DNA from 4 places in the Pseudarthrobacter sp. IC2-21 genome. Region 1 is predicted to be linked to each of the others. Evidence: riboswitches for the same ligand, from Rfam matches in the RefSeq annotation. Region 1 holds a riboswitch; each other region holds the start of a gene.
What was found. Region 1 has a riboswitch for S-adenosylmethionine ahead of SBP01_RS02595 (methionine ABC transporter ATP-binding protein). Riboswitches for the same ligand answer to the same signal wherever they lie in the genome.

Region 1 (5,025 bases):
TGCATGCCCTGCAGGAATTTCACGTCATCCGGGTGGCGCCCTGCGGCGGCGGCCTGTTCACGGACGGCCGCCGTGTACTTCGCTGCCACGTCCGTGTTCGGGGCCAGGGTGAAGGTGGCCTCAGCGTTGGCGGCGCAGAACTGCTGGCCGCGGCCCGAGCTGCCGGCCTGGAAAAGCACCGGGGTCCGCTGCCGTGACGGCGCGGAGAGGTGCGGCCCGTCAATGGAGTACCGGGGCCCGCGGTGGTAGATCTTGCTGACCTTTTCCGGGTCGGCATGGACGCCGGTTTCCTTGTCCAACAGCAGGGCGTCGTCCTCCCATGAGCCCTCCCACAGCTTGTAGGCCGCCTCGACATATTCGTCCGCCCAGTCATAGCGCTCGTCATGCTTGGTCAGTTCGGTGGCGTTGAAGTTCCGGTGGGCGTTCTCCAGCACACTGGTGACAATGTTCCAGGCCACGCGTCCGTTGCTGATGTGGTCCAGCGTGGACATCTGCCGGGCGAACTGGAACGGATGGCTCTGGATGACGGACGAGGTGGCAGCCAGTCCAATCTCCTGCGTCCCGGTGGCGAGTGCGGACAGCAGGATCAGGGGATCGTTGGAGGGCACCTGGATGCCCTTTTTCAGCAGCGACGCCCACCCGCCGTCGTAATCGCCGTACAGGCCCACGACGTCGGCGAAGAAGATCGCATCAAACTTGGCGTCTTCGAGCTGGCGGGCCAGGTCGAGCCACAGCGGCAGCTCGTTGAACCGGTGCTGCTGCGCCTCCGGGCGCCGCCACTGGCCGCCCATGATGTGGCTGGTCGTGTTCATCACGAACGCGCTGATCAGCAGGCGTGGGCGGGGTCCGTCGAAGCGGGTACTGGGTGTTGAAGTCATGGGGGTGCCTTCCGGAAGAAGTGGGTGTGCGGACGCCGGGCAGGATCAGAGCCGCTTGTCCAGGCGCCGTGCAATGTAGGAGCCGCCCAGCTGGACGATGGTGACCAGCAGGATCATCAGCACAATGGCGGTGATCATCAGCGGTGTTTCGTAGCGGTAGTACCCGTAGCGGATAGCGAAATCGCCGATCCCGCCGCCGCCCACCAGGCCGGCCATTGCCGAGTAGGAGATGAAGCTGACGGTCATGATGGTGATGGAGCTGACCAGCCCGGGCTTGGCCTCCACAATGAGGACATCCCGGACGATCTGGGACCGGCTGGCGCCCATCGACCGGGCCGCCTCCACCACGCCGCTGCCCAGCTGGCTGAGGTTTTGTTCCACAAAACGGGCGAAGTAGGGAATGGCGTTGATGGTCAGCGGGACAATGACGGCGGCCGTGCCGATGGTGGTGCCCACGATGAACCTGGTGACGGGGATGATGGCAATCAGCAGGATCAGGAACGGAAAGGACCGGATCAGGTTGACCAGCCCGTCCAGGATGCGGTGCAGCCTGGGGCGGTGCTTCAGCCCGTTGGGCCCGATGGTGTAAAGCAGCACGCCCAGGGGTGTGCCGAGGAGCACCGCCAGCGGAATGGCCACCAGGAGCATGGTGAGGGTCTGGCCCATGGCCACACCGATTTCGGGCAGGACTTCAAGGATGCGGTCAAACATTGAGCAGGCCTTCCGAGGCGGCGGTCGCGTGGGCGGAACGGTCGAGCTGGATCTCGTCAGAGATCAGGTACCGGCCGCTCTGGGTGGCCGGGTGGAAACCCGGGCGCTGCAGCTCGCTAAGGTCGAACTGCTCCACAACCCGGCCCTCTTCCATCACGGCAACGTTGTCCGCGATGGCCTTGATGACGTTCATTTCGTGGGTGACCACCACAATCGTGATGCCGAATTCGGCATTTACATCAGCGAGGTACTGCAGGACAGAGGCCGTTGTACGAGGGTCAACTGCCGACGTCGGCTCATCGCAGAGCAGCACCTTGGGTTCGGTGGCAAGGGCGCGGGCAATGGCCACGCGCTGCTTCTGGCCGCCGGACAGTTTGGCCGGGTACGTTCCGGCCTTGTCGCTAAGGTCCACGATCTCCAGGGTTTCGGCAGCCCGACGGCGGCGCTCGGACTTTCCGATGCCGGCGAACTTCAGGGAAAGCTCAACGTTCTCCTGCGCAGTGAGGTTGTTGAGCAGGTTGAAGTGCTGGAAGATCATCCCGATGTGGTGCCGCTTGGTGCGCAGCTCGGCATCGGACAAGGTCAGGAGGTCAACGCCGTCCACCAGGACGCGGCCTGACGTGGGGCGCTCCAGGAGGTTGATGTTCCTGAGCAGCGTGGACTTTCCCGCCCCGGAGAACCCGATGATGCCCTGGATGGTGCCCCGCTGGATGTGGAGGCTGACATCATCAACGGCGGTGAAACGTCCGTTGGGAGAGTCAAAGGAGGTGCTGACGTTCTGGATCTCAATCACAGGTCATCACCTGATGGGGCTGCCGCGCGGCTGCCGGTCTGTACGTTCATGAATTCCTCCGGGATAACCCGAGGAAACCTTCGCAGCCCGGAACCCGGGGTCGCTTGCGCAGCCCAAGGGCCGGGAACACTGAGGTTCTCCATCGGTCCTGGCAGTAGCACCGTCTTCAAATGAAGGGGGTTGCTGCGGCGTCACAGAGCCAGGTCTCTCAGCCGCTCGAGATGGTTACAGCAACGAATCTGGCACACGCGGCACCGGATGAAAAACTAAATGTCACAAGGCGTAAGGCGACGACACCCAACTCAATGTGGGGTGCCCACGGGGAGCCGGCCGGTGCTAGTCTGCGAAGATGTCACCCGATCAGGCAACCATCCCCGTTCTGGACATGAGCGCCGCCCGCCAGCCGTACGGTTCGTTCAGTCCCGAGTTCATTGACCAGTTGCGGGATGCTGCCCACAACGTGGGGTTCTTCCAAATCACCGGATACGGAGCCGCGCCCGGCCAGGCCGAGGAGCTCCTGGCCCTCATCAAGCGCTTCTTCGACCTGCCCCTCGAGGAACGGATGAAGCTGGATAACAGGCTCTCCCCACATTTCCGGGGCTACACCAGGATGGGCACCGAAGTCACCCAGGGCAGGGCGGACGCCCGCGAGCAGATCGACTACTCCCCCGAGCGGGAACCCGTCCACGACTACCCTGCAGACCAGCCCTACTGGCTGCTGCAGGGCCACAATCTGTGGCCGGATGAGGCAATGCCGGAGCTTAAGCCGGCAGCCATGGCCTGGGCCGAGCTGATGTCCGAGGTGGGCATGGAGCTCCTGCGCGGCATCGCCGTGGCCCTCGGCTTGCCCGAGGACCACTTCGATGAGCCCTTCGGTGACGAACCCGCCTGGATGGGCAAGCTGGTGCACTACGTTGGCGGTGTGGTGGAAGCGGCCGGCGATCAGGGTGTGGGCTCCCACGCCGACTACGGTTTTGTCACCCTCCTGCTCCAGGACGACGTGGGCGGGCTCGAAGTACTCCCGCCGGGAACCACCGAATGGGCGCCCGTTGAGCCTATTCCGGGCGCGCTGGTGGTGAACCTGGGTGAGATGCTCGAGGTGGCCACCGAAGGGTACCTGGCCGCCACCATCCACCGGGTGCAGGCGCCGCCGCCGGGGGTGGACCGCTACTCCGTCCCGTTCTTCTGGTCCCCGCGGCTGGACGCCGTGATCGACCCGGTGCCGCTGCCACCCGAACTGAAGGCACAGGCACGCGGAGTCTCAGACGATCCGAACAACCCGCTGCTCGCCTCGTTCGGCCTGAACATGCTCAAGGGCCGGATGCGCGCGCACCCGGACGTGACCGAGCGGCACTACCCGGAACTGATGCAGCGCTGACCGCTGGTGATGCAGGAGTGACCGCTGGCCGCGCCCTCCCCGGGGCCGGTCAGAGGTTGTATTTCCACGCCTGCTGCGCCGGGCAGACGTTCATCACCACATCGAGGCCGGCGACTTTCGCCCGCTCGGCGGCGGCCTCGTCTATGACGCCCAGCTGAAGCCACACGGCCTTCGCCCCCACGGCGATGGCCTGGTCAACCACCGCGCCCACTTTCTGCGAATTCACAAAGCAGTCCACGACGTCGATGGGCTGCTTTTCCGCCGGGATGTCAGTGAGGGTGCGGTACCCGGTTTCGCCGTGCACCGGGTCTCCGGGCAGGTTCACTGGGATGATCTCCATCCCCAGGCGGTCACGGATGAACAGCGAGGTGTCGTACGCGGCGCGCCATTCATTGGTGGTCAGCCCAACAATGGCCCACCGCCCTTTGTTTCGCATGAGGCGTTCTATGACTGCAGGATCGTTGGTGTGGCCCATGCCCCCAGCCTACGCCGCTTTCCCAAGCTCCCTGTGGCCGAATTTATGAATGATGGTGCAGGTCCGCAGGAGATGTGAACGAACATTACGTGCGGCGAGCCGCGGATTTGGATTGTTTGTTCATCTCAGGTCTAGTGGGTAGTGACCATCCCGAGCGGCCGAGAGACCTGGATCGATGAAGCCGCAGCAACCCTGGTCAGCGTGAGCCCCCACGGCACACGCTGATAACAAGGAATGAGCCTTGGGGTACGCGGAACTGACCATTCCGCTAAGAGGCTTGACTCCGTAGGGTGCTACTGCCAGGACCGATGGAGTGATCCCATGACTGCAGTCCTGTCTTCCGAGCGTGCCGCCGACCATGCCGGCACGTCCTCCGCACTTTCCGTCTCCTTCCGGGGGCTGCGGCGCAGCTTCGGGACCGGGGAGGCCGCCCACACCGTGCTGCAGGACGTCACTTTCGACGTTGCAGCAGGTGAGGTGCTGGCCATCCTGGGACCGTCCGGCTGCGGCAAATCAACCCTGCTGCGCGCCGCCGCCGGTCTGGACTCGCCGAGCGCCGGTTCCGTTGTCATCCAGGACACCCCCGTCCAGGGCATTGATCCGCGCTGCGCCTTTGCCTTCCAGGAACCCCGGCTGCTGCCCTGGCACACGCTGCAGGCGAACGTGGCGATCGGCCTGCCCACCGGCTGCAGCGCCAAAGAAGGCAAGGCCAAGGTGTCCAGGCTGCTCGAACTCGTGGGCCTGGACAGCTTCGCCAAGCACCGTCCCCGCGAAGTCTCCGGCGGGATGG
Region 2 (5,025 bases), 2.1 Mb from region 1:
GTGGCCGTGACAACGGACGACGGCGGGACCCCCTCCTCGCTGCCGTTCACCGTGGAAGGCACGGGGGAAGTCCGCGGCGGCCACCTGGTCATTGATGCCAGCGGCTCGTCCCAGTTCGTTTCGGCCCTGCTGCTGGTGGGCGCAAGGTTCACCGAGGGGCTCCACCTCGAGCACGTGGGCAAACCCGTGCCCAGCCTCGACCACATCACCATGACCGTGGCGGTCCTCCGCGGCGCCGGCGTCTCCGTTGACGATTCCACGCCCAACCACTGGGTGGTGGCACCGGGACCCATCCGCGCCTTCGATCAGCGCATCGAACAGGACCTCTCGAACGCGGGCCCCTTCCTGGCCGCCGCTTTGGCCACCCGGGGGACTGTGCGGATCCCGGACTGGCCGGCCAAAACCACCCAGGTGGGCGACCAGTGGCGCAGCATCCTTGCAGAAATGGGGGCGGACGTCAGCCTGGCCGACGGCGTCCTGACTGTCACCGGCGGACCCGAGATCAAGGGTGCGGACTTCGACGAGACCAGTGAGCTCGCCCCCACCGTAGCCGCTCTGTGCGCACTGGCCACGAGTCCGTCCCGGCTCACCGGCATCGCACATTTACGCGGCCATGAGACGGACCGGCTCGCGGCGCTGGTCACTGAAATCAACCGCCTCGGCGGTGATGCGGAAGAAACCAGCGACGGCCTGGTGATCCGTCCGGCCAAGCTGCGCGCCGGCGTGGTCCACAGTTACGCCGACCACCGGATGGCCACCGCCGGGGCGATTCTGGGCCTGGCCGTGCCGGGCATTGAAGTGCAGGACATCGGAACCACTGCCAAGACCATGCCCGAGTTCCCGCAGATGTGGGCGGAAATGGTGGCGCAAAACGCGGTTCCCGCCGACGCAACGGAAGGTTCCAGCGGTGGCGCGCAGCACTGATTCGTGGGATGAGTCCGACGTCCGGATCCGTCCCAGCAAAAAGGGCTCCCGGCCCCGCACCAAGGACCGACCCAGCCATGACGACGCCGTGACCGGCCGCATCATCACGGTGGACCGCGGACGCTACACCGCCGTGGTGGGCGAGGACTCGGGTGACGAACGGATCATTATCGCCGCACGGGCCCGTGAGCTGCGACGCTCCCCCGTCGTGGCCGGCGATTTCGTCTCCCTCGTCGGAGACGTCTCCGGCGAGCCCGACACCCTCGCCCGGCTGGTCCGGATCCAGGACCGCCGCACCCTGCTGCGCCGCAGCGCCGATGACACGGATCCGATCGAACGCGCGGTGGTGGCCAACGCAGATCAGCTCGTGGTGGTGGTGGCAGCCGCCAACCCGGAGCCACGCACCGGATTCATCGACCGCGCCCTGGTGGCAGCGTACGACGCCGGGATCGAGCCACTGCTGCTCGTCACCAAGGCGGACGTCAAGGATCCAGCGGAACTGCTGGCGAATTATGAGCACCTGGACTTCCCGGTCATCATCAGCCGGACAGCCGACTCCGCCGCTTCCGGCATCGACGCGCGCTCCGACGACGGGCTGTCGGCCCGGCTGGACAGTGACGCTGTGTCGCAGCTTCGCGCGTATCTGGACGGCAAGGTCACGGTGATGCTCGGCCATTCCGGCGTCGGCAAGTCCACCATGGTCAACGCGCTCACCGGCGCCGAACGGGCAACGGGCGGCGTGAACGCGGTGACGGGCCGCGGCCGCCACACGTCGTCGTCGGCCCTGGCCCTGAAACTGACCGATGCTCCGGCGGGCAGTTGGATCATCGACACCCCCGGTATCCGTTCGTTCGGCCTGGCGCACGTGGACCCGGATCGGATCCTGCGGTCCTTCCCGGACCTGGAGCCTGGCACTGATGCCTGCGAGCGTGGCTGTAAACACAACTCTGCTGCGGTCAATTGCGGCTTGGACTCATGGGTGGCCGAGGGAAAGGCCGGTCCAACCGGCCCCGCCCGGCTGGCCTCACTGCGGCGGCTGCTGGGTTCTGACCCGAGGCTTGTAGGCCAGGAAAGCAAGGAGCTCGGCACCGTCGGCTAGCGTGCGGACGCCCACCTCCCCAACGCCGCGGCGGTTTGACGGTAGTTTGGAACCATGATCCAACCCGCTTCGAGCTACAACGATGACCTGCGCCTGGCCCATGTGCTGGCCGATTCCGTGGATGACCAGACCATGAGCCGCTTCAAGGCCCTGGACCTGCACGTCGAGACCAAGCCTGACCTGACGCCGGTCACCGACGCGGACAAGTCTGCCGAAGAGGCCATCCGCGGCCAGCTGTCCCGCTCACGCCCCCGGGATGCGGTGCTCGGCGAGGAATTCGGCAGTTCCGGGCACGGCTCCCGGCGTTGGATCATTGATCCGATCGATGGCACCAAGAACTTTGTCCGTGGTGTCCCCGTGTGGGCCACCCTGATCGCCCTGGTGGATGAGGGGGAACCCGTGGTTGGCGTTGTCAGTGCTCCTGCGCTCGGCAAGCGCTGGTGGGCCGCGAAAGGCGCCGGCGCGTACATGGGCAGGTCCCTTGCCGCGGCAACCCGGCTCCGCGTCTCGAACGTTTCCAACCTTGCGGATGCCTCGCTGTCCTACTCGAGCCTGAGCGGCTGGAAGGAGCGCGGGAATCTGGACGAGTTCCTGGGCCTGACCGAGGACGTGTGGCGTACACGGGCGTACGGCGACTTCTGGTCCTACTGCATGGTGGCTGAGGGCTCCGTTGACATTGCCTGCGAGCCGGAGCTGAACCTCTACGACATGGCGGCGCTGGTGCCCATCGTCGTTGAAGCCGGCGGCCGTTTCACCTCGCTGGAGGGCCAGGACGGGCCCTTCGGCGGCAACGCGCTGGCCACCAACTCCATCCTCCACTCCGAGGTACTCAAGCGGCTGAACCCGGAACTGGACGACCTGCTGTAAGCCCGCATTTCCGAATTATCGTCGGCGGGCCCCTCCTTTCGGAGGTGCCCGCCGTTCGCATCTTCGGGGATTCTGCCAATTCCGGAACTCACGTAACAAAGCCCTTAACATTCCGCCACGCTTTTTCGCTGCGGCGGGCATGTCCTACGCTCTTTAACAGGTCACGAGTGCCAGCGCTAAACCCCGGTTTGCTGGCCGGCAACCCTCCATTCGCGGCGGGGTGCCCCGGGTGACGACCAGGCCGCTCCTCAATGGACCCGGCAAGCGCGGATTCCCGGCACCGGGAGTCCTTTTAAAGTGAGGTCTCCGTGACAACTGCCACCGTCTCCCCCGCCGTCCAGAACAGCCATACCGTCCAGAACAGCCGTGCGGCAGCAGCTGCGGGTGAAAGCGCAGCGAGTGCCGGACGCCCCCTCGCCGCCGTCACCGGCGCTGAAATTCAAGCGCCGCTGATCCAGGGCGGGCAGGTTCGCTACGCCAACCTCGATTACGGCGCGTCAGCTCCTGCCCTGTCCGTCGTGTCGGCCTACCTCAACGAGATCCTGCCGTTCTACGCCAGTGTGCACCGCGGTGCCGGCTACGCGTCGCAGCTCAGCACATCCGTCTACGAGAACGCCCGGAACATCGTGCGGGACTTCGTGGGCGGGCGCCCGGACGACTCCGTTATCTTCACCCGCAACACCACCGACTCGCTGAATCTTCTCGCCGGCTGCCTGCCGCACACGGACGGCCGGCCCGACGGCGACGTCCTGTACCTGGACATCGAGCACCACGCCAACCTTCTGCCCTGGCAGGGTGTTCCGCACCGCAGCGTAGTGGCTGCACCCACCATCGCCGGAACCGTCGAAGCCCTCCGCGCCGAACTTCAGGAGGGCCGGGTCAGCCTGCTCGCTGTCACCGGCGCCTCCAACGTCACCGGTGAGATCCTTCCGATCGGTGTCCTCGCCGACCTGGCCCACCAATACGGGGCACGCATTGTGGTGGACGCCGCGCAACTCGCACCGCACCGGCGCATTGATATCAGCACTGACAACGTGGATTACCTGGCCTTCTCCGGCCACAAGCTCTACGCGCCGTTCGGGTCAGGCGTCCTGATTGGGCGAAGTGACTGGCTTGATGCCGGCACTCCGCACCTGGCCGGCGGGGGCGCAGTCAGGGAGGCAAAGCTCGACGGCGTCAGCTGGGCCACCGGACCGGCCCGGCACGAGGGGGGCTCACCGAACGTCCTGGGTGCGGCCACGCTGGCCCGCGCCACCCAGGTCATCGCGTCCCTGGACCAGGACCGCTGGCATGCCCATGAGGCGGCCATCAGGTCGTTCCTGGTGGAGGGACTGCAGAAGGTCGACGGCGTCACGGTCCACCAGATCTTCTCGGACACCGATCCGGGGACTGACACGATCGGCGTCGTAAACTTCTCCGTGGCCGGCTACGACGCGGGATTGGTTGCCGCCTATCTTTCGGCAGAGCACGGTGTGGGCCTGCGGGACGGCCGCTTCTGCGCGCACCCGCTGCTGAAGCGCCTGGGTCTTCCATCCGGATCGCTGCGGGCAAGTTTTGGTGTGGGGTCCCGGCTGGAGGACGCTGAACGGCTGCTGGCCGGCCTGGAGCAGCTGCGCCGCGCCGGCCTGGGCTGGGACTACGTGGTGGATTCGGGCCGCTGGGTTCCGGCCAACGACACCCGGACCTACCCCCACTGGGCACCAAATACACCCGGCACTGCCGGGGCCGCGCCCTGCCTCGACGACTGATCCTACGGCTGGCTCCTACGTCCGGGCCCTACGGCTGGGCCTGGGCAGCGGCGCTGCCTGTAGGCGCCGCGGTCCGCGCCGGGTTTCTGATGCCCGCTGCCGAGACCGCACCACCAATGACCAGCAGGATGCCGGTGGCGATCAGCACCCGGTGGAATCCGTCCAGGTCCAGCTGCTTCCCGGCGATGAGTCCGACGAGAGCGATGCCCACCAGGCCCGCCACCCTGGCGACTGCATTGTTTACTGCTGAGCCGATGCCTGACTGCTGTTCAGAGATCGAGCCCAGTATCGCCGCGGTCAGCGGCGCAACTGTTGCCGAGAGCCCCACCCCGAAGAGGACGATGCCGGGCAGCAGCTGGGACCAGTAGTTGACCGGTGTTTGCGATG
Region 3 (5,025 bases), 910 kb from region 1:
CGACAACCAGGCAATAATGCGGTGCCGGTGGAAGCCTGCCACGAGCCCCAGGACAAAGAGCACCTGCCAGACGAGCAGCGGGAAGGAGTCCTCAAACTGGGACGGCAGCAGCCTGACCCGGGTGGCGGCGCCCACCGCATACAGGCCCAGCGTCCCGGCCAGCACCCACAGGGCCTTGCCGCGGTTGAGCGCCGCCAGGATCAGCGGGCTCACGAGGAGCAGCACCACATAGAGCCCCATCACGTTGAACTGCCAGGGCCCGAACTGCAGGAGGATGATGGCGGGCAGGACTTGGGCCGGGACCGGGAACTGCAGGAGCGTTTCCATGCCGGCGTACAGATCGTAGGTACGGCCGACGGCGTTGTGCCCGGCGCCGCCGGTTCCCTGGTCCACGTACGTGGTCAGCGCGTCGGTCTGGAAGAACGGCAGCAGCGAAAGCAGGAAGACGCCCACCAGGACGGCCAGGGCAGTCACGTACAGCTTGCCGGCCCGGCGGGAGGTCAGGTCAACCACCTTGCCGAAATCATTCTTGACCCGCGGGCCGTAGACCATCCCCACCACCAGTCCGGAGAACAGGACGAACAGCTCGGCGCCGGAGACAAACCCAACGGCCTCCTGGGTGAATAGCTGGAACAGCGATGTCATGCCCAGGTGGTTGACCACCACAAAAACGATGGCCAGCCCGCGGAGGAGGTCAACGCGGGAGTCCCGGTTCGACGGCACGCCATAGCCCCAGCCGGCCACCGCCCCCATGCGCCGCGGCAGCTGCCACAGGGCCACCAGGATGATGAGCATGGCAGCGGCGACGCTCCAGGCCGCCGCCCCGGAGAGGGAATTGGCGCGGGCGGCCTGCTGGCCCCCGCTGACAGCCGTCACCGGCCCGGTGGTGAGCCCCGATTCCGTCAGTCTCTTGCCCGCTGCCTCGGCAATGCCGCTCCTGCCCGTCAGCCGCCAGTCGATGCTGATCACTCCGGTGTCCCGCGTGCTGGTCCGCTCATCCCAGACGACTGCCGCCATGCGTGCGAACTCAGCGGAGGTGGCGGCGGCCAGGGTTTGGTCCCACCAGGATGTCTTGATGTCGGATTCCGCGGCGCCGCCCGCGGCCGGGCTGTAGAAGGCCGCTGTCTGGAGGAGCATGGGTTTGTTCCGCCCGGCGGCGTAGGCGGCGTAGAAATTCTCATTGCCGGATTGCGTCAGCATCGCGGACAGCTCGCCGGCAGCGGGGACGGTGTTCACGGCCGAGTTGCCGCCGGTGTCGTCGTGATAGGCGGTGAGCCCCACCCACTCCACCACGTCATCGCCGGGGTAGTACGGCGCGTACGCGGAATCCGCGCCGTTCCAGTTTCCGTCGCCGTTGGTGTCCAGCAGGGCAAAACCCTCGGACCCGGGGGCGGGAGCGTTCCGGCGCCGTTCAAAGGGGTAGTCCCGCCCAAGGTACGGCTGCCACACCATGACCGTGCCGGCGTCGTCCGCCGTTTTGAACGCCGCGGCAACGTTCCGGAAAGCCGTCTTGTAGGCGGCCGGCTGCTGGCCCCACTCCACCCAGCTGGAGTTCATGTCCGGGGCGAACCGGATCAGGACGGCGCCTTTGAAGCCAGCCGTCAGGTCCCCCACCTTGGCGGCGAAGTTTTTGGCGGCGGCCGCGTCCACCTGGTCCAGTGCTGCGGTGGGCCGCACCGTGAGAATCGCGTGGGAACCCTGGCCAGCGGCCTGGCCGAGGGACTCGCGGATGTCCTGTTCCTCGCCGGGCCCCACAGGCAGGGAGATCTCGTGCCCCAGCAGGGCCGGTGCAGCACCAAGCCGCTCGGCAAACCTTTGCGCTGAGTCCTCGCCCCACTCCAGGACGGCCCCCAGCAGGGGCTTGCCCTTCGCCGGCTCCGGCTCGGCCGCGTTCGCTGCGCCCGCGGGTGCCAGGCTTACCAGGAGGAAGAGTGCCGCGAGGAGCGCCGCCAACAGCGGGCGGCGCCTCCGGATGTCCGACGGCGGCACGCGCCAAAGTGTGGTGGCTGTAGGCATGCTGGTGTGAACCTTCCCCCCGGACGGTCATGTAATTGGCGGCCGCTGCCACCGCGAGAACTCTATCGGTGTTCGCAGGCAGTGCCCTATCAACGCCGCCCGGTCAACGCCGCCCGAATCAGCCGGCCAGGATCACCAGCGGCACCAGGCGCTGGGCGCAGGAGACCCGGACAAGGGTCGGCGGCCCCGCGGCCGCCCGGTTGTTGACTCCGGTGTCATCGCACCAATCCAGGTTGTACGGATACGCGGTGACGCCGGCTTCCCCCGGGGACATGTCTGCCGGGACGGTGAACACCAAAGTGAAGCCGCCGTCGTCGGTCATGGGGGCGAGCTCATCCAGCACGGGCGTGCCGGCCGCGTTCAGCAGTTCCACCCGGACCCGGGCAGCCTGGCCGTAGCGCGCATCACAGCCGGCGTCCGGGGCGCTGACCGTCACCCTGTCCCCAGGTTTCACTTCCGCCGGAATCACCGTGAACGCGGGCGGCATGCACGGCGGCGGTGCCACAACGTTCCGGCAGCTGTTGAGGGCGGCCGTGAGAATCGCGGCACACAGCACCACGGTGATGAGGCGCGGCCACGCGACGGTCAGGCGATTCCCCCGGTCTTTGCCCATGGTCCGATTGTTGTGCCCGGTAGCGGCGGATGGAAGCACGTGTTGGTTACGGAACATGACGCCGGCGGCCGTGCGGCGGGCCGGGCCGGGTGTTACGTTTTTGGGGAGTAATGAGAACCGGTGCCAAGCCCTGACTGGCCGGTCGGCAACCCTCCTATCGCGGCGGGGTGCCTCAGGTGAATACTCGGCATATCGACCCATTCGAGCTGCAAGCGTGAAAGAAGGAGATCGTCGTGTCCGACGCACCTGTTCCCGAGGAAAAACTGTCCTACCGGCTCATCACCGGCACGGACGACCGCACCTTCTGTGAGCGGATTTCCGCCGCCCTCGCCGAGGGGTACGTCCTGCACGGCAGCCCGGCCGCGACGTTCAACGGCACCGCCGTGATCGTTGCCCAGGCCCTCATCCTTCCGGCGGCCATCGCCAGTGCGGATGCCGCCGTCGCCACCGCCGTGGAGGATCTCGAGGCGGGCGACGATCTTGAGTTCGACGGCGAGGGCCACGCATGAGCTACGCCGGAGACCTCACGCCGCAGGAGGCCTGGACCAAACTGGAACAGGGCGCCATCCTGGTGGATGTCCGCACTGAGGGCGAATGGGCGCACATCGGCATCCCGGACACAAAGGCGACCGAAAACGATCCCCTCTTCATCCCGTGGACCTTCCCGGGCGGGATTCCCAATCCGGATTTTGTTGACCAGCTGAAGCAGCAGGCGCCGGAGGACACCAGCACCGAACTGGTTTTCCTCTGCCGCTCCGGCCAGCGCTCCATCGCCGCCGCCCTTGCCGCCACGCAGGCCGGATTCACCTCCTACAACGTCCTCGAGGGCTTCGAAGGCGAGCCGGACCGCTACGGCGGGCGCACGGTCAACGGCTGGAAAAACCGCGGCCTGCCCACCAACCTCGGAAGCAAATAAATGACTTTCAACGACGAAGCTGCCGGCTGGAGCCCCGACACCCAGGCGGTCCGCGGCGGTTTGGACCGCACGCAGTTCCAGGAAACCACCGAGCCGATCTTCCTGAACTCGGGTTTCGTCTACGAGTCCGCCGCCGCCGCCGAGCGCGCGTTCACCGGCGAGGATGAACGGTTTGTCTACTCCCGCTACGGCAACCCCACGGTGGCCACGTTCCAGGAACGCCTCCGGCTTTTGGAGGGCACCGAGGCATGCTTCGCGACGGCGTCGGGCATGTCAGCGGTGTTCACCGCCCTGGGTGCCCTGCTGGCTGCCGGTGACCGGGTTGTTGCCGCCCGCTCGCTGTTCGGTTCATGCTTTGTGATCCTGAATGAGATTCTGCCCCGCTGGGGCGTGGAGACGGTGTTCGTGGACGGCCCGGACCTGGAGCAGTGGCGGGCGGCGCTTGCCGAGCCGACGACGGCGGTGTTCTTCGAATCGCCGTCCAACCCCATGCAGGAAATCGTGGACATCGCCGCGGTCAGCGAGCTGGCGCACGCGGCGGGTGCCACCGTGGTGGTGGACAACGTCTTCGCCACCCCGTTGCTGCAGCGCTGCGGGCAGCTGGGCGCTGACGTGATTGTCTACTCCGGCACCAAGCACATCGACGGGCAGGGACGCGTGATGGGCGGTGCCATCCTGGGCACGGCCGAGTTCATCAACGGCCCGGTCAAGCAGCTGATGCGGCACACCGGTCCGGCCCTGTCCGCGTTCAACGCCTGGGTCCTCACCAAAGGCCTCGAAACCATGGCCCTGCGCGTCAACCATTCGTCCGCGTCCGCGCTGCGGCTCGCCGAATGGCTCGAGCAGCAACCCGCCGTCAGCTGGGTCAGGTACCCGCTGCTGGCGTCGCACCCGCAGTATGAGCTGGCCGCCAGGCAAATGAAGGCCGGCGGCACCGTGCTCACCCTGGAACTCGCGGCAACGGGCGGCCGCTCCGGCAAGGAGGCTGCCTTCGCACTGCTGGATGCGCTGCGGATCATCGACATCTCCAACAACCTAGGTGATGCGAAGTCCCTTATTACCCACCCGGCCACCACCACGCACCGCGCCATGGGCCCGGAAGGCCGCGCCGCGATCGGGCTCAGCGACGGCGTGGTGCGCCTGTCCGTAGGGCTCGAGGACGTGGATGACCTCATCGGGGACCTCGAACAGGCGCTCAAGCACGTCTAGCGGCGAAGCTGGCTGGACGCCGCCTCCCGGACTGCCGCGCTGAGCTGGTTGAGGACCGGGGAGTCGATCTTCCAGCGCTGCCAGTACAGCGCAACATCAACCGGGTTGTCCGGCGCCAGTTCCACGAGGTCCCCGCTCCCGAGACCGGCCAGGCAGTGCTGCTCGGGCAGGAGCCCCCAGCCCAGTCCCAGCCGGATGGCCTGCGCAAATTCGGCCGACGACGGCACGTAGTGCCGTGGCGCCGCCAAGTCAGTGCCGGTCAGCGCGCGGA
Region 4 (5,025 bases), 860 kb from region 1:
TGAGAGGCGCTACCCCGTGAACAGCTTGTTTTTCTGGATCATCATCCTGTCGTTCGTGGTGCCGATGGCGATGCGGATGTACCGGAAGTCCGTCAACAAACGAAACCAAGGGCAGGGCTTCTCCGGCGGCTACCCGGGGCAATATCCGGGCCAGTTTCCCGGTCCGCAAAGCCGGGAGCCCCGCGACGGCTACACACAGCAGGACTACATGAGTGGCGGCTACCGCGAGATCATGAGTTCGCAGCCCCTCCCGCCCGGCGAGCCGCTGCCGCCGATGCAGCCGGTCCCGCCCGCCAACCAGCAGTTCCCGCCGTATGGTCAGCAGTTCCCGCCGTATGGTCAGCCACAGGATTATGGCCAGCCCCAGCAGTTCGGCCGGCCCCAGGATTATGGTCAGCCGCAGCAGTACGGAGAGGCACCGAAGGCGCCGGCTGCCCCGGCGACTCCCCCGCCGCCGTCGGCCCCGCAGGGTTACCGCGCGCGTAAGCTCGCGGAACTGGACCAGCAGTACAGTAACGGCGAGCTGGCCATGGAGGACTACATGAAGCGCCGCTCCGACATCATGAACGGCTAATCCTGAAGGCCCGGACCGCTTAGGTCCCGGCCAGACCAGGAACGTGCCAGACCAGGAACGTGGCTAGACCAGGAACGTGCTCCGCAGCTGGCTGCCGAGCTGGCCTATCTCGGTCAGGAAGCCGTCGTGGCCGATGGGGGCTTCGATGACGTGCACGGCAACGTCCCCGGGCAGCGCTGCCGCCAGCTCGTGGGACTGGGACGGGAAGTAGAGACGGTCGCTGTCCACGGCAGCCACAAAGAACCTGGCGGTCGCCCGTCCCAGGGCCTCGTCCAGGGAACCCCGCCCGCGGGTGATATCGTGGCTCATCAGGGCATCGGTGATCGCGATGTAACTGTTCGCATCGAACCTGCTCACCAGCTTCCGGCCCTGGTGGTCCAGGTAGCTTTCCACCTGGTAGCGGCCGCGCTCCCCCAGCGCCGCGGCCTTGAACGGTGATTCGGGGACCTGCGCGGAGCGCCCGAACCGGCCGTCAAATTCCGCTGCGGAACGGTACGTGATGTGCGCAATGCGCCTTGCCAGGGCGAGGCCGTCCTCAGGGAGCGGGCCGCCGTAATAGTCGCCGTCGTTGAAGTTGACGTCCTGGCGGATGGCGAGGGTTTGGGCCTGGGCGAAGGCAATCTGTTCGGCCGTGCTCGCGGCCCCCACCGAGATGACGGCGCAGCGCTGCACCCGTTCCGGAAAAGTGACCGCCCATTCCAGGGCGCGGGCCCCGCCCATGGAGCCGCCCAGCACCGCAAACCAGCTATGGATGCCCAGCTGATCGGCCAGCCGGGCCTCGGCGGCCGTGGAATCCCGCAGGGTCACCAGCGGAAACCGGGACCCCCAGGGTTTTCCGTCCGGAGCGGCGGACGACGGGCCGGTGGAGCCGTAGCACCCGCCCACCATGTTGATGGACACCACAAAGAACCGGTCCGTGTCCACCGGCGCGCCCGGTCCGGCCAGCTGCTCCCACCAGCCGGGCTCGTCACTGTCGCCGCGGGTCACGTGGGTGCTTCCGGTCAGGGCGTGCTCGATCAGGACCGCGTTGGAGCGGTCCGCGTTCAGCGTGCCCCACGTTTCATAGGCCAGGGTGACGTCCGGCAGGTAACCGCCGGCTTCGAGCTCCAGGCCACCGATGTTTGCATAGCGGACCACGCCGTTTCCGGGAGCGGCCGTTCGGGAGATGGTGATCGTCATGGAATGGACCTCTTCTACGCGCTTGCCCGCCGTCAATTGACCGGCTGGCCAGGTCTTCACCCGGGGCACCCCACCACGGAAGAGGGTTGCCGGCCAGCAAGCCGGGGCTGTCGCTGGCACTCATGACCTGGTTCGAGTGTACGAAACAGCCCCGGCTAAGGCTAAGCGTGTGACCGGTTATGACTTCACGGATTGACTCGCGCGCCGGTTACTGCTGGCCGGCTGCCGCATCCGAAACGGGTCCGGTGGATTTGTCCGCCGCCTTGGCTGCCCGGAACCCGGCTTCGAGGTCGGCGATGATGTCATCGATGTGCTCGATGCCCACAGACAGACGGACCAGCCCCGGCGTGACACCGGCGATAGCCTGCTGCTCGGCCGAGAGCTGGCTGTGCGTGGTGGAAGCCGGGTGGATCACCAGCGAGCGGACGTCTCCGATGTTCGCCACGTGGGAGTGGAGTTCCAGCGCATCCACGAAGCGTTTGCCTGCCTCAGCCCCGCCTGCCAGGCTGAACCCGACCACGGCGCCGGTGCCCTTGGGACCGTATTTGAGTCCCCGCTGGTACCAGGGGCTGGACGGGAGGCCCGCGTAAGCCACCGATTCGACGTCGTCCCGCGCCTCGAGCCAGCGGGCCACCTCCACGGCGTTCGCCACATGCCGTTCCACCCTCAGGCTCAGGGTTTCCAGCCCCTGCGCAATAAGGAAGGCGTTGAACGGGGACACCGCGGAGCCCAGGTCGCGAAGCAGCTGGACCCGGGCCTTCAGGATGTAGGACAGGTTGGCGCCGAGCGCTCCGTCCGCACCAAGATCGCGGGCGTAAACCAGACCGTTGTAGGTGGGATCCGGGGTGTTGAATCCGGGGAACCGCTCCGGGTCCTTGCCGAAGTCAAAATTGCCTGAGTCCACAATCACCCCGGCGATGGCTGAGCCGTGGCCGCCCAGGTACTTGGTGGCGGAGTGAACCACAATATCAGCGCCCCACTCCAGCGGGCGGATCAGGTATGGCGTGGAGAGGGTGTTGTCCACGATCAGCGGCACACCCGCCTCATGTGCAGCCTTCGAGACCCCTTCAAGGTCCAGGACGTCCTGGCGCGGGTTGGAGACCACCTCCGCGAAGAACAGCTTGGTGTTCGGCTGCACGGCATCGCGCCACTGCTCCAGGTTGTCCGGGTCCGCCACAAACGTGACGGAGATGCCGAACTTCTTCAGGGTGTGCGCCAGCAGGTTATAGGTGCCGCCGTAAAGGCTCGGGCTGGCCACCACGTGGTCCCCGGCTTCGGCGATGTTCAGGATGGCAAAGGTTTCCGCCGCCTGTCCGGAGCTCAGCAGCAGGGCCCCGAGCCCTCCTTCCAAGCTGGCGATCCGCTGCTCCACGGCGTCCTGCGTGGGGTTGCCGATGCGGGTGTAGATCGGTGCCAGTTCTGCCAGGGCGAACCGGTTGGCGGCACTTTCGGCGCTGGGAAACACGAACGACGTCGTCTGGTAGATCGGCAGTGCGCGGGCGCCGGTGGCGCTGTCCGGCTCCTGTCCGGCGTGGATCTGGCGGGTTTCGAAAGACCATCCGTTCGACATTCGGGGCTCCTTTGACGAGGTGGGGCAGTGCTCGGTTGCGTTCAGCATAGGAAGACTTCCCAGCCGATAACAGGATTATGACGAAGGTGGTCGGATGGCCCACTCTTCAGCGTTCCGTTGAGGTTTGTGCCGAACGAAAGAAACCTGGAAAACCCAGTAAGGCAACCCTTAGCTGAGAGGCTCATCACAAAGTGCCAAGATGATGGCATGCGCATGGATCACGTCTCTTACGCCTGTGAACAAGATGGCCTGGCTGCCACCACCGAACGTATTTCGTCTGCCCTCGGCGTTGAAGCCGTGAAGGGTGGAGTTCATCCCCGGTTCGGAACCCGGAACATGATCATTCCCCTCGCAGGACACAAATACCTGGAAGTGGTGGAGGTCCTGAACCACCCTGCTTCGGACAAGGCTCCCTTTGGGCAGGCTGTCCGCGCCAGGTCCGAAGCCGGCGGCGGTTGGATGGGCTGGTGCGTCGAAGTGGACGACCTCGCCCCCTTCGAACAGCGCCTGGGCCGCGCCGCGGTCAACGGAAACCGCAAGTTCCCCGACGGCCGCGAGCTGATCTGGAAGCAGATCGGCATCCTGGGCCTCATCGCGGACCCGCAGGTTCCCTACATGCTCAAATGGGAAGGCGACCCGGCCCTCCACCCGTCCAACGCCTATGAAAGCAACGTCAAGATGAGCTGCCTGACCATTGCAGGCTCGGCCGAACGTGTGACTGAATGGCTGGGGGAACCCGTTGAGAAGCCGCTGGAGGACGTGGCGGTGGAGTGGGTTGCTCCGAAGGGAACGCCCGGAATCCTGTCCGTAACCTTTGAAACCGCCAAAGGCGCAGTCACTATCTGATCATCTCCACCCGGCTCATCTCCACCCGGCCGGTTTCCGGTCACCCGGGCAGTGCCGCCCGGAACAAATCTTCGGCCGCCATCAGCGGGTGCCAATGTCGCCACCCGCCGATGGCGGCCGAATCACTTTCAGCCCAGCCCCACGGCCCGGCCGAAGAGGCTGAAGCCCACGAAGGCGACGATGTCCAACAGTGCGTGTGCCACCACCAGCGGCATCACCCGTTTCGTCCTGGTGTAGAGCCAGCCGAAGACCAACCCCATGACCAGATTGCCAAAGAACGGTCCGAAGCCCTGGTAGAGGTGGTAGCTGCCCCGCAGCGTGGCACTGGTCATGATCGCCAGCGGAACGCTCCAGCCGAACTTGCCGAAGCGGTCCAGGAGGTACCCCACCACAATGACCTCCTCCACCACCGCATGCCGGAGCGCGGAGAGTATCAGGACGGGGATGGTCCACCAGTGGGCATCAAGCGCGCTGGGGATGATGGCCGTGGTGATGCCCAATGCCCGTCCGGCGGCGTAAAGCCCCAGCGACGGTATGCCAATGAGCGCCGCCAGCCCCAGGCCCTGGAGCAGGTCACGGCCGGGCCGGGCAAAGTTGAACCCCAATTTTTGGAAGGCCGAGCTCCCCTGCGCGCCCGTCCCCGTCCCCGCGCCCGCGCGCGCCTGCCGCTGGTCGGTAAGGAAGTAGAGGACAAGCAGCACGGGCACCAGGGCGAAGATGATGTCCAGCAGCTGGTAGGTGAGGTCAAAGTATTCGCGGGAACTCCGCGACTGGTTCAGGGTGGAAGTCCCTTCCGCCAGCGGTGCCCGCGACATTTTGTCCAGCAGTTGCACCACTGAATAAACGGCTGACTGGC

Region 2: linked by a shared signal. The riboswitch ahead of SBP01_RS12340 (aminotransferase class V-fold PLP-dependent enzyme) and the one ahead of SBP01_RS02595 (methionine ABC transporter ATP-binding protein) in region 1 are both predicted to bind S-adenosylmethionine.
Region 3: linked by a shared signal. The riboswitch ahead of SBP01_RS18100 (DUF1737 domain-containing protein) and the one ahead of SBP01_RS02595 (methionine ABC transporter ATP-binding protein) in region 1 are both predicted to bind S-adenosylmethionine.
Region 4: linked by a shared signal. The riboswitch ahead of metX (homoserine O-acetyltransferase MetX) and the one ahead of SBP01_RS02595 (methionine ABC transporter ATP-binding protein) in region 1 are both predicted to bind S-adenosylmethionine.

What each region holds. Positions count from the first base shown of each region.
Region 1 is NZ_CP139145.1:545,950-550,974, reverse strand. Features, by position in the region: gene SBP01_RS02605 (LLM class flavin-dependent oxidoreductase) at 1-878, opposite strand, end outside; gene SBP01_RS02600 (methionine ABC transporter permease) at 924-1,589, opposite strand; gene SBP01_RS02595 (methionine ABC transporter ATP-binding protein) at 1,582-2,382, opposite strand; SAM riboswitch class I at 2,519-2,610, opposite strand; gene SBP01_RS02590 (isopenicillin N synthase family dioxygenase) at 2,732-3,760, shown strand; gene SBP01_RS02585 (CoA-binding protein) at 3,810-4,235, opposite strand; gene SBP01_RS02580 (ABC transporter ATP-binding protein) at 4,557-5,025, shown strand, end outside.
Region 2 is NZ_CP139145.1:2,678,354-2,683,378, forward strand. Features, by position in the region: gene aroA (3-phosphoshikimate 1-carboxyvinyltransferase) at 1-924, shown strand, start outside; gene SBP01_RS12330 (ribosome small subunit-dependent GTPase A) at 908-2,023, shown strand; gene hisN (histidinol-phosphatase) at 2,078-2,890, shown strand; SAM riboswitch class IV at 3,050-3,163, shown strand; gene SBP01_RS12340 (aminotransferase class V-fold PLP-dependent enzyme) at 3,199-4,638, shown strand; gene SBP01_RS12345 (MFS transporter) at 4,667-5,025, opposite strand, start outside.
Region 3 is NZ_CP139145.1:3,905,663-3,910,687, forward strand. Features, by position in the region: gene opgC (OpgC domain-containing protein) at 1-2,016, opposite strand, end outside; gene SBP01_RS18095 (hypothetical protein) at 2,135-2,629, opposite strand; SAM riboswitch class IV at 2,736-2,850, shown strand; gene SBP01_RS18100 (DUF1737 domain-containing protein) at 2,863-3,138, shown strand; gene SBP01_RS18105 (rhodanese-like domain-containing protein) at 3,135-3,545, shown strand; gene SBP01_RS18110 (O-succinylhomoserine sulfhydrylase) at 3,546-4,754, shown strand; gene SBP01_RS18115 (LysR family transcriptional regulator ArgP) at 4,751-5,025, opposite strand, start outside.
Region 4 is NZ_CP139145.1:1,408,912-1,413,936, reverse strand. Features, by position in the region: gene SBP01_RS06435 (hypothetical protein) at 17-574, shown strand; gene metX (homoserine O-acetyltransferase MetX) at 638-1,753, opposite strand; SAM riboswitch class IV at 1,767-1,881, opposite strand; gene SBP01_RS06425 (bifunctional o-acetylhomoserine/o-acetylserine sulfhydrylase) at 1,962-3,323, opposite strand; gene SBP01_RS06420 (VOC family protein) at 3,531-4,169, shown strand; gene SBP01_RS06415 (CPBP family intramembrane glutamic endopeptidase) at 4,298-5,025, opposite strand, start outside.